One region of the Paenibacillus sp. FSL H8-0283 genome, then DNA from elsewhere that is predicted to be linked to it. Evidence: predicted binding sites of a transcription regulator. Region 1 holds the regulator's gene; each other region holds the start of a gene.
What was found. The regulator LexA, encoded in region 1, represses DNA repair genes until DNA is damaged. The targets are predictions, from matches to a motif close to CGAACATATGTTCG.
Positions count from the first base shown of each region.

Region 1 (4,293 bases):
AAAATAACTGATGATGAGTTATATAGATGGAAGCAGATAAAAGGGTCACCAAAGAAGCCTATGTTTGTCTGTAAGCATGGCTTACTTTTAACATGATGCATTCGTTCACAGATAGATAATCGTAAAGCTCTCTTTTCATTAATGAAAGGGGAGTTTTTTATATGTGGTAACTAAACATTTCTATTTTGAAGAAATGTATCAATTCATGTTAGTAACAGCGCAAAAACCATTGTCATTTATCTAGTAACCCATTAAAGAGAAACTGAAATTAGAATTCTTTCTTACAGTGCATCCAACTGTCGGAAGCAAAAAATCTAAATTAAGCTTCCTTAGAAATTCTAATAGCCATTACATAGTAGCAAGTACTAGCTTTCACTCTATAAAAAATCCAACCAACGTTCAAATACATACAAATGGATGTTTCATTTGTATGTTGAAAGTTTCATATAGAAGAGGTATACTTTAATTAAATTTTGAACAATTTAATTTTAAATAATTAATTGGAGATGTTAATATGGATCAGGCAAAACAACTTGTGATAGAACAACGTACATTTTTTTATACAGGACAAACTAAAAATATCGAGTATCGGATTAATGCACTTCAACAGCTTAGAAAGGGAATTGAAAAGTATCAGCAACGGATTCAAGATGCACTTCGGGCAGATCTGAACAAATCTGAGGCGGAAGCTTACGGTTCCGAGATTCGCATTGTTCTGGGTGAACTGGATTTTGCATTAGAACATCTGCAGGAATGGGCTGCACCAAAACAAGTCCCAACTAATCCGGCTATGCCGGATGGGGTGAGCACCATTTACCCTGAACCATACGGAGTGGCTCTTATTATTGCACCTTGGAACTATCCTTTCCAACTGGCCTTTGGTCCACTGATTGGAGCAATTGCAGCCGGTAACTGTGCAGTTATCAAGCCTTCTGAATTAACACCAGCGGTATCTCGTTTGACATATGATCTGATTCAGGAGATCTTCCCTCAGGAGTATATCGCCGTTATGGAAGGGGAAGTTGAAGCCAGTACAGCATTGTTGAAAGAGAAGTTTGATTATATTTTCTTCACAGGAAGCACAGGTGTTGGTCGCATTGTTATGAAGGCAGCTGCGGAGCATTTGACTCCTGTAACCCTGGAGCTAGGGGGCAAAAGTCCTGCTATTGTCCATAACGATGCAGAACTGAAGCTGGTGGTCCAGCGTATTGTTCGTGGTAAGTTCCTGAATGCAGGCCAAACTTGCGTTGCTCCGGATTATTTGCTTGTACATGAACAAGTTCATGACGAATTGATCAATCTGATTGGCGCAGAGATCAAAGATAAATTTGGGGACGATGTGTTACAGAACGCTGATTTCCCGCATATTGTTAACTCGCGTAACTTTGATCGGTTGTCGAAATTCCTAACAAATGGAAAAACGCTGATTGGTGGACGTTCTGTACGAGAGCAGTTGCTCATTGAGCCGACTGTACTTGGAGATGTGAACTGGGAATCAGCTGTCATGCAAGAAGAGATCTTCGGTCCGATTCTTCCTGTATTTACGTACAGTGACCTGAATCCTATGCTAGATGAGATTGTTCGCCGGCCAAAACCATTGGCGCTATATCTCTTCACACAGGATGAGCAGCTGCAGGATCAGGTTCTGAATCAAGTATCCTTCGGTGGGGGATGTATTAATGACACACTTTCTCATATGACTTCACACTATCTCCCGTTTGGTGGTGTAGGAGAGAGCGGTATGGGCTCATATCACGGACAACAGAGCTTTGATGTGTTCTCGCATCACAAGAGTGTTCTGAAACGCAGTGAATAATTAGCCGCTAAAATAACATAAACAAGAAAAAAGAGGTTGTCCTGTTGATCAGGACAACCTCTTTCGTATTTCATTACATCTAGTTTTGTTACTCAAGTTAAATATTAATGAATATCTCGGAAAAGGCCAATGACTTTACCCAGAATACTAACATGTTTCAAACGTAAAGGTTCGAAGGTCGCATTCTCCGGTTGAAGGCGAATATGATCTTTCTCTTTATAGAACGTTTTCACTGTAGCTTCATCGTCTTCAGTCATTGCAACGACGATATCACCGTTATCAGCAGTTTGCTGTTGACGGACAATAACGTAATCTCCATTAACGATTCCAGCTTCCACCATACTATCTCCCACTACTGAAAGCATAAACACTTTCTGTTCGCCTACATAATGTGTAGGAAGAGGGAAGTAGTCTTCAATGTTCTCGGTTGCAGTGATTGGAACCCCGGCTGTAACCTTACCAACAACAGGAATACGTGCAACGCTATGAGCAAATTGATGAGAATGCTCAGATTCTTCCTGGCTCAAAAGCTCAATGGCTCTTGGCTTGGTAGGGTCGCGTCGGATCAAACCTTTTTTCTCCAAACGATCCAAATGTCCATGTACTGTTGAGCTGGAAGCCAGTCCAACCGCTTCACCAATTTCCCGTACGGAAGGAGGATACCCCTTCAACCGGACTTCATTTCGTATAAACTCCAGAATAGCCTGCTGCCTGCTGGATATCTTCGACATACCGTATCAACCCCATTTTAGTAACGTTTGGGAAAATTATAACATAGAACCTCCGTTCGTACAAACATAAGTTCTAAATAAAATAGCATTAAATCAGTGTTTTTTAACTTATAGAACAGAAATTGTTCAAAAGTCAGAGCATAATATTGCAAATGCTTTGCAAATGTACTTGAAATAAGATATTGCTCCTTCTAAAAAAGAAGCGAACAATTGTTCTAAAAATCTATTGAACAAAACAAGTGTTCGTGTTATATTGATTTCAACAGATAGGAACAAACGTTTGGAGGCGGGTATTTAATGAGATATTCTACTTATCAAAGCATTTATGAACCAATGAATTCGGAACTGGTGAAGTCTAACATAGGGAAATACAAGAAGGTTTTAGCGCGTTTCAAGATTTCTTCATGGATGTTAAAGGTAGCCATTACCTCTTTGATTATATTTATTGGATGTAGCACTGTTTTAACTGTATTTGCCGGCAATGAGAATGATGTTCTGCCTGGAGGAAAGATAGCTGTTTCACAAGGGGAAACATTATGGAGTATTTCTTTGGAACATAAACCGACGAATATGGATACACGTGTTTATATAGAAGCAATTAAGAAAGTGAATCAACTTCATACAACTTCCATCCAAGTGGGACAAGTACTAGCTCTACCGCAATTTGCAGAATAAAATGCACATCAATAAGTGTTAGCGCGTGTCAGCTTGACAAGCAGCCTTTATAATGGCAAAGTTAATATGACTTTGTATTTTTGGAGGGGACAAGCTTGGATATAGATAGTCTGGTAGCACGCATTAACGAATTGGCTCGTAAGCAAAAGTCCACTGGATTGTCGGAGGAAGAACTTGCTGAACGTGCCGAGCTAAGAGAGATTTATTTGAGTAATATTCGCAGCAATTTCAGACAACAACTGGATACCATTGAGATTGTTGATGATGAGAATGACAAAGGCCACCAAGGCAAACTCAAACACTAACGAAACCTAATGATATCATTATGATATTTAGGTTTCTTCCTGTTATTTTGAGTGTGCAATTTATAGGGGGAAATGTTGGTTTGCAATTATGTAAGCCGATACAAAGACACATAAGGGGGATTCTCATGTCGCGTTCGTTCGAGAGAACGGTTAAGAAAAATTCCAAGCAGTTAAATCAGCAACGCAAAAAAAGTGGTCAACCAATCACGGGTACACCAGGTGAAGAAGTCTTTAAGGGACGCAGCTTGTTGTTCCCAATATTTTTGATCGGTCTCGCCTTTTTGTATCTGTTTATGAGCACATTCCTTGTGCAAGCTCCAATGACAACTTGGGACTGGGTGACCATGTTGCTTTACGTATTTTTGGCAGTCATCTTCATGCTTCGCCGTCCATACATCAAGATTAGCAGTAATCGGATTATAACGACGAAGGGTAATCGTGAACGTTCAATTGGGGTTGACGATATCGTCAAATTCAGAATTGAACCAGGTACAGTTGTTATCGAACATAACAGTCGCGGGAAAAGATGGGTGTTTACCAAGTTATTGAACCGTTACGATACAGATGCGATTGCAGAACGTTTGCTGAAATTTGCGAAAGCACACCAGATCACCGTGGAAACCGTCGAAAAGTAATTATTGCATAAAGGGGTAGATGATCGGAATGGCGTTAAAAGCGATTTTGTTCGACCTAGATGATACTTTATTATGGGATGAGCGTAGTGTTCGAGAAGCTTTTCATGAGACTTGTCTAATCGCAGCGCAAG
Region 1 is NZ_CP150295.1:4,030,100-4,034,392, reverse strand. Features, by position in the region: gene MHI52_RS18030 (aldehyde dehydrogenase) at 515-1,816, shown strand; gene lexA (transcriptional repressor LexA) at 1,921-2,547, opposite strand; gene MHI52_RS18020 (LysM peptidoglycan-binding domain-containing protein) at 2,845-3,222, shown strand; gene MHI52_RS18015 (DUF896 domain-containing protein) at 3,318-3,527, shown strand; gene MHI52_RS18010 (hypothetical protein) at 3,653-4,162, shown strand; gene MHI52_RS18005 (HAD family hydrolase) at 4,191-4,293, shown strand, end outside.

Region 2 (4,293 bases), 1.4 Mb from region 1:
GAGGGAGGGCGTCTTGTGAATTTACCCAACCGGATTACGCTTGCACGAATTTGCTTAATCCCTTTTTTGATGGTGTTCCTGCTCGTGGATTTTCCATTTTATCCAGAGCCGTTGCAACTTGGAAGCTTGTCGCTTCCGTATAATCAACTGATTGCTGCTGTTATTTTTATCATCGCCGCAAGCACAGATGGAATTGACGGATACCTTGCGCGGAAAAATAACATGGTTACCAATCTGGGGAAGCTGCTCGATCCACTCGCAGACAAGTTGCTGGTTACTGCAGTTTTGATCTCGCTTGTGGAGATGGGCAAGCTGGATTCCTGGATTGCAGTTGTCATTATTAGTCGTGAATTTGCAGTTACCGGCTTGCGTCAAATTGCATTGCTGGATGGTTCGGTTGTTGCCGCCAGTGCTTGGGGCAAGCTGAAGACTGTAGTGCAGATTGTGGCGATTGTGCTGTTGCTGTTGAACAATTTCCCGTTTTCATACACGGGTATTCACGTCGATATTATCGCGGTTTGGGCAGCAGCGCTTATTACCATCTGGTCGGGTGTTGATTACTTTATCAAAAACAAAAATTTGCTTCATTTAACAAAAGCATAATGGTTTGTTCTTAAATGGGTAATCATGAAGGAAGCATTGGGTCAGGGGCAATAGGAAATTATCCTATTGCCCTTTGATCACTCACCACGTGTACAGGAGGATGCTCAATGAAGGCAGAAATCATTGCAGTTGGCACAGAGCTACTGCTTGGACAAATCGTCAATACCAATGCCAGATACCTATCCCGTGAATTGGCTGCGATGGGGATCGATGTATATTTCCAAACGGTGGTTGGGGATAACCTGAACCGACTTAGTGAAGCTATTCGCATTGCGCAGAGCCGTGCAGACGTTATTTTATTTTCCGGTGGCATCGGACCTACCCAAGATGATCTGACCAAGGATGCGCTCGCAGCTGTTCTTAACCGGAAACTGCATACAGATCGAATGGCAATGGACAAAATTGAGAGCTTTTTCAGAGATCGTAATGTGGATATGACAGAGAATAACCGACGTCAGGCGATCGTTATTGATGGCGGAACACCTCTGGCCAATGAAACGGGCCTTGCGGCAGGAAATGCGATTTCTGACAATGACAAATATTATGTTGTGATGCCTGGACCACCTAAAGAGTTGATTCCAATGTTTGAACAGGAAGTCAAACCTTGGCTGTTCCAGCATGTACTCACAGAAGAGATGCCGATCTATTCCCGAATGCTCAAATTCGCAGGTATTGGTGAATCTGCTCTTGAAGATCGACTTCTGGATCTGATTGACGCGCAGACAGACCCTACGATTGCTCCTTACGCGAGCGAAGGCGAAGTTACGGTACGTGTCTCCACAAAGGCTGCGAGTGAGGGAGAGGCGAAGCTGAAGCTGGATGCGATGGAGGTTCAGATTCGGGAACGTTTGACAGAACATCTCTACGCGAACGAGGATGTGCCTATAGAGTACACGATTGTAACTATGATGTCTGACATGGGGCTGACGCTCAGCGCTGCTGAGAGCTGTACAGGAGGGCTTGTCATGCAGAGTCTGACCTCTGTACCCGGAAGTGCATCAATGCTCAAAGGTGGTATTGTTTGTTACTCCAATGAAATTAAAGAAAAGCTGCTGAATGTGCCTCATGATTATCTGGAGGGTGAAGATGCACCTGGGGCGGTAAGTCCTGAGGTTGCAAAAGTGCTTGCTGAGCAGATCCGCATGATTGGCGATGCTGATTTTGGCTTGGCTGTTACCGGTGTAGCTGGACCGGGATATTCGGAACGCAAACCACCCGGACTTGTCTTCATCGCTCTTGCAGAACGTGGAAAAGAGACGGAAATCCATGAGCTACGTATTAATGGTAATCGCGAGACTGTTCGCATTCGTTCAGCCAAAGCAATTCTCTATCGCTTATGGCAAAAACTTGTGGCGATGGATTGATTAGTTAATAGCTTCGATTGCATTTACAGTTCCAAGCAAGTATAATTAAGGAAGACGGAAGAACCGTAGAATTAGGCTTTACAGCCTTGTTTACGGTTCTTTTTTCTGTTTAATGGAAAGTTTCCTTGAGGAAGAGGCGCCTCGGCCTTTACAAAAAAAACGAATGTATGTTCGAAAAAAAGCTTGGCAAACGTGTTAAAACAAGGTATCATTATCTTATAAACAGTAAAGGGTGTGAGCTTATTGTCAGACCGTCGTGCCGCGCTTGATATGGCGCTCCGTCAAATAGAGAAGCAATTTGGTAAAGGATCCATCATGAAACTGGGTGAGTCCACTCATATGAATGTGGAAATTATTCCCAGTGGTTCCTTGGCTTTGGATATTGCATTAGGAACAGGCGGCTTGCCTAAAGGCCGTATTGTTGAAATATATGGACCTGAATCCTCTGGTAAAACAACCGTAGCATTGCATGCTATCGCTGAAGTACAAAGAGCGGGTGGACAAGCTGCATTTATCGATGCCGAGCATGCTCTTGACCCACAGTACGCAAGCAAACTTGGTGTTAATATTGATGAATTGCTTCTGTCTCAGCCAGATACGGGTGAGCAAGGGTTGGAAATTGCAGAAGCTCTTGTACGCAGTGGTGCAGTAGATATCGTCGTTATTGACTCTGTAGCCGCATTGGTTCCAAAAGCAGAGATTGAAGGCGAAATGGGCGATTCACACGTTGGTTTGCAAGCGCGTTTGATGTCTCAGGCGCTGCGTAAACTGTCTGGTGCAATCAGCAAATCCAAAACAATCGCAATCTTCATTAACCAGCTTCGTGAGAAAGTCGGCGTTATGTTTGGTAACCCGGAAACAACACCTGGTGGTCGTGCTCTGAAGTTTTATTCCACAGTACGTCTGGATGTGCGTCGTATTGAGAGTATCAAATCAGGCAATGACATGATTGGTAACCGTACTCGTATTAAAGTTGTGAAAAACAAAGTGGCACCTCCGTTTAAACAAGCGGAAGTGGATATCATGTATGGCGAGGGTATTTCGAGAGAAGGCAGTATCATTGACATTGGTACAGAGCTGGACATCGTTAATAAAAGTGGTGCTTGGTACTCCTACGAAGGCGAGCGTTTAGGACAAGGTCGTGAGAACGCAAAGCAGTTCATGAAAGAGCATAAAGATATTGCTGACATCATTGAACAAAAAATTCGTGTAGCCAGTAACTTGGTTACTGCAGTTCCTGCGCCAACGAGTGAAGAGCAACAAAAAGAAGCAGCAGAAGAACAAGAATTGTTTGAAATCAACGAGTAATCTCTCAAAACCTCCCTTGTAGGGAGGACCCTGAGGGTGTTCCCCACTGGACTCCGTAAACTTATCTGATTGAGCTTGGATCAATCTGGATAATGGATTGTAGTGGGAGTACTCGTGCTGTCTAACAGCCCCTGTCCCAATGGACAGGGGCTGTTAGCACGCTAACTATGGAGTAAAGGCCGGGCAGAGTTCCCGGTCTTTTGTATTATTGGTGTTCTTTGTGTTATGTGAAGATGTGCTTGGCGTAGTCAGAATGAAAATGTTATGAAAGGGGAGACCAGAATGGATCAACATGACGAGGATTTATATGAAGAAGCAGAACAGGATGGCCTATCCCAATTTCCGGACAACGAAGAACTTATTATTACACGTGTAGAACGAACGAAGAGCAGGCAAGCTCGTTATCGAATCACTTTTGGCATCCACTCCATTACGGTTCTTGAAGATGTGATGATTAAATACAGGATGACTCAAGGTAATACGTTTATGAAGAAGGATCTGGAAGATATCATTCTAGCTGATGAGCGACAGCGGACGTATGCACAGTCTCTGCGTTTTTTGGAGCATAAGCCACGTACGCGCCATGAATTAAGTCAGAAACTTCGTCAGAAGGAGTTTGCTGCACCTTTGATTGAAGAGGCGCTGGATCGGCTTGAGCGGGAGAACCTGGTGGATGACGATCTATTTGCGAAGGAATGGACAAGACAGCGTATGGAGGGCAAGCGGAAGGGAAAACTGTGGATAAGGCAAGAGCTGCGTCAAAAGGGCATTGCCAATGATCTCATTGTTGAGGCACTAGAAGGGATCAGTACAGATGCGGAATTTGAGACTGCCTTGAGTGCCGGACGCAAAAAATGGAATCAGGTCAAAGGGGACGTCAAAGAGAAGAAAAATAAAACGCTTCCCTTCCTAATGAGACGTGGTTTTTCAATGGATATGGTGCGCCGGGTCGTGAATTGTTTAATTGAAGAAGATGAGGCTGGGGACCCTGAAGATGACGAAGCGTTGTTATGGGATT
Region 2 is NZ_CP150295.1:2,612,978-2,617,270, forward strand. Features, by position in the region: gene pgsA (CDP-diacylglycerol--glycerol-3-phosphate 3-phosphatidyltransferase) at 16-603, shown strand; gene MHI52_RS11880 (competence/damage-inducible protein A) at 711-1,967, shown strand; gene recA (recombinase RecA) at 2,211-3,275, shown strand; gene MHI52_RS11890 (regulatory protein RecX) at 3,558-4,293, shown strand, end outside.
Region 2: recA (recombinase RecA) is a predicted target of LexA. The motif match lies at 2,128-2,141, and genes of this name have one in related genera.

Region 3 (4,293 bases), 870 kb from region 1:
GATTCGTGCAAACGTAGTGGAGGGGACGAAATCGAATCTGAAGAAGCGAAGCGTGCGCCTTTGTCTCCGGATTTTCCCTTTAAAAAAGGGAATCAAAAAAATCTGGAGACAACAGCGATCGGAAGATCGATTCGTAACCGAAACGCCACCTACGCGCCGCACCAAACCTATCTTTTGAACTATTAAATTAAAGGAAGTGGATCTACCTTGCCATCAGTTACACTCGAACGCAGTCGCAAAAAGCGGCTTGAACATGCACATCCATGGATATTTAACAATGAAATTGCCTCTGTTGACGGAAACCCGGAACCGGGAGATCTGGTCAATGTATTGAATCATCAAGGTCGCTATCTGGCGACAGGTTATTACAATCCTGCATCTCAGATCACTGTAAGGGTTGTAGCGTATCAACCTCTGGAGTCCGAACAGATGGACACCGCGTTTTTTGCAGCGCGTTTCCGCGATTGCTTGCGTCACCGGGAACGTTTTATCCAGGATGGAGAGGCATATCGTCTCGTTTACGGCGAAGCTGATTTTCTGCCAGGATTAATCGTTGATCGATTCGGCAGCATCCTCGTTGTACAGTTGCTTACACTTGGCATGGATCGTTGCCGTGAAGCCATCGTACAGGCACTCATTGAAGTAATGCAGCCGGAAGGCATATATGAGCGCAGTGATGTCTCGATTCGTGAACTGGAAGGTTTGGAACAGACCAAAGGTCCGCTGTATGGAGAGTGCCCACGGCATGTCACTGTTACAGAGAATGGGCTACTCATTAAAGTGGATATCGTGGAAGGGCAGAAGACAGGTTACTTCTTCGACCAACGCGAGAATCGTGCAGCCATCGAACCGCTTATGAAGGGTTGGGGCTACAAGAGTGGAATCATACTTCAAACGACCGAGCAGGATGGCATAGAGCAGCTTTTGCCTGTGAATAAAAGCGGTAAAGTAGTTACATTCCCATATTGGGATGGTGCCACTGTACTTGAGTGTTTCTCACACACGGGAAGCTTTACGTTGAATGCTTGCAAGTATGGAGCCAAAAAAGTGACTTGTCTTGATATTTCGGAGCATGCCATTGAGAGTGCACGAACAAATGTGGAGCTGAACGGTTTCACTGACCGGGTCGAGTTCGTAGTTGCTGATGCATTCCAGTACTTGCGTGAACAAGTGAAAGGGCTGGATGAACGTACCTCACGTGCACGTGCAGGCGAACAGAAAGTGGATACATCCAAAGCGCTTGCAGCTGGCGGTAAAACATTTGATGTGGTCATCCTTGATCCTCCTGCATTTGCCAAAACGAAATCAGCAGTTAAAGGTGCATGTCGCGGTTATAAAGATATCAATCTGCAAGGAATGAAACTGGTCAATGAGGGTGGATATTTGGTAACAGCCAGCTGTTCGTATCATATGCGTCCAGACTTATTCCTAGATACGATTGCTGATGCAGCAGAAGATGCAGGCAAAGTGCTTCGTTTGATCGACTGGAAGGCAGCCGGTAAGGACCACCCGCAAATTTTGGGCGTGGATGAAGGACATTACCTGAAATTTGCTATTTTCGAAGTGCGCAGTAAAAAGAATTAATTGTCTGATTTCCGTTCCAATCAAGTATAGATCAAGTCAAAAGTCCACAGTGTGATAGCTGCGGGCTTTTTGCTGTTTTGCTGTGTTAACGGAGATGATCTCCGGTTTTACCGAATAGTGGCAAACGTATGTTCCGAACCAAGTCAGATATGTTATACTGGGAATTAAAATCTTGTACGTGTGGTTTGGAGGATTAGACATGTCCGTTCGTTTTGTTATTGGCCGGGCAGGCAGCGGCAAAAGCTCGCTGATTACCCGGGAAATTACATCCCTGCTTCAACAAGAACCGCAAGGCACACCTTTGATTTTGCTCGTTCCCGAACAGAGTTCTTTTCGAACAGAGCAGGCATTGGTGTCTTCTGGAGCAATTAAAGGTACCATGCGTGCTGAAGTGCTCGGCTTTCGCCGTTTAGCCTATCGTGTAATGCAGGAAGCAGGTGGTTCTGCTCGTATTCCAATCGGAGCCGAAGGCAAAAAGATGCTGCTCTATAAAGTAATCCAGCGCCGTAAGGAAGAATTAAAGCTGTTTGGTGCATCCGGCAGCCAGCTGGGTTTTATAGGTGAATTAAATGATTTATATAGTGAATTTAAACGTTATGAAGTTGATCCATCATTGCTGGAAGAAGGGATGTCTGGAAGTAATACCTCATCCACTTCGCCGATTCTGGAGGACAAGTTGCATGACTTGAATCTGATATATCGTGACTATGAACAGGAACTGACCAATTTATATATTGATGATGAAGACACGTTGACCGAGCTGACAGATCGTTTGTCGGAAAGTGCATTGCTGCAGGATGCCCAGATCTGGATTGATGGTTTTCAGGGATTCACACCACAGGAGATGAGTGTGATCGGTAGGCTGATGTTGCAGTCCTCTTCCGTGACGATTGCCCTGACATTGGATCGTCCTTATGATCACGGCGCACTGCCTGGAGAACTGGAACTGTTTTATCCCACGGCAAGTGCCTATGCGCGCCTGAAAGGAATGGCTGACGAACTGGGTGTAACGAGCGATATAACCGTGCTAGATTCGGAGATTCCACCGAGATACAAGGATCGCCCGGGACTTGCTCATCTGGAGGCTGGTTTCGACCGGCGAATTCGTTGGAAAAGTGAAGGCCTTGATTCCGGAATCCGACTGGTTGCAGCGGAGAACCGACGAGCTGAGATGGAGGGAGCACTGCGTGAGATGCGGCGCCTGGCACAAAACGAAGGTGCGCGTTATCGGGATATGGCGGTACTTGTTCGTCAGTTGGATACCTACGCTGATATAGCTGAACCTCTATTCAGGGATTATGACGTACCCGTCTTTCTGGACCGCAGAAGAAATGAACTTCATCATCCATTATCCGAGTTTATCCGTTCTGCACTCGACATTGTTCGTCGACATTGGCGTTACGAGGATGTATTTCGCTGTGTCAAAACGGATCTGCTGCTTCCGCGTGATGGTTCCATCACTCGTGAAGATATGGACCAGCTTGAGAATTATGTACTGGCTTGTGGTATTCACGGGTATCGCTGGACTGACGGCAAACCGTGGAAGTATGTACCTAGCTTATCACTGGAAGATAACGGTCAGGATGGCCGTAGTCGAGGACGGGACCAGATGCTTTCTTTAATGGAGAGCTGTCGAACGGTCATTACAGATTCCTTGGGTGCTTTTGAGAAACGAATGAAAAAGGCAAAGACAGCCAAAGCCCAGTGCGAGGCACTATACAGACTGCTGGAAGATGCTGAGATCGCATGGAAGCTGGAGAACATGTCTGCTGAAGCTAAGGCACAAGGTGACCCCGAACGGTCGAGAGAACATCGGCAGATGTGGGGAGCTGTGCTAGATTTATTGGATCAGATGGTCGATATGATGGGGAATGAACGGCTGGATATCACGCTGTTTGCCGGGATGATTGAGACCGGATTGACGGAACTGAAGCTGGGTCTGGTACCACCAGCACTTGATCAGGTTTTGATGGGTTCTATGGACCGTACACGCCTTCAGGACATCAAATACGTATTTATCCTTGGCGCCGTTGATGGTGAATTACCCGCCGTACCTCAGGATGATGGCGTATTAACGGAACTGGAGAGAGCGTTACTGACGGAAAGAGGCATGGCGCTTGGACCAGGTGCAACAAGGCAGATGCTGGATGAACGTTTTCTGATCTATACGGCAATTACAGCGGCAAGTAGCCAGTTGTGGCTGAGTTACCCGGTTGCTGATGATGAGGGGAAAGCACTGCTTCCTTCCGAGATTGTCCGCCATGTACGGAAGATGTTTGGTCTACAAGAACAGCCATTGCTCGCTCAACCACCGGTTGCGAACTCGGAAGAAGCGCATTGGTCCTATGTCACCCATCCGGGTCAGAGTCTGTCAACGCTCATTGGACAATTGCGCAAATGGCGCCGCGGAGAAGACATCCCTGAAATGTGGTGGGTGGTCTACAATTGGCATGTATCTCGAGAGACAAGCAGACCTCAGCTGGAACGGTTGATGGGATCAATCTTTTATCGTAATCGGGCATTACCACTACGTACAGTTACCAGTCGCAGACTGTATGGTACAGAGGTGAGGACGAGTGTCTCGCGAATGGAGCGGTTCGTCGCTTGTCCGTTCTCCCATTTTGCTTCGCATGGGCTGCGCCTCAAAGAACGGCAATTGTATCGCCTTCAGGCTCCTGATATCGGACAGCTGTTTCATGCTGCGCTAAG
Region 3 is NZ_CP150295.1:4,901,805-4,906,097, reverse strand. Features, by position in the region: gene MHI52_RS21775 (class I SAM-dependent rRNA methyltransferase) at 208-1,584, shown strand; gene addB (helicase-exonuclease AddAB subunit AddB) at 1,784-4,293, shown strand, end outside.
Region 3: addB (helicase-exonuclease AddAB subunit AddB) is a predicted target of LexA. The motif match lies at 1,706-1,719, and genes of this name have one in related genera.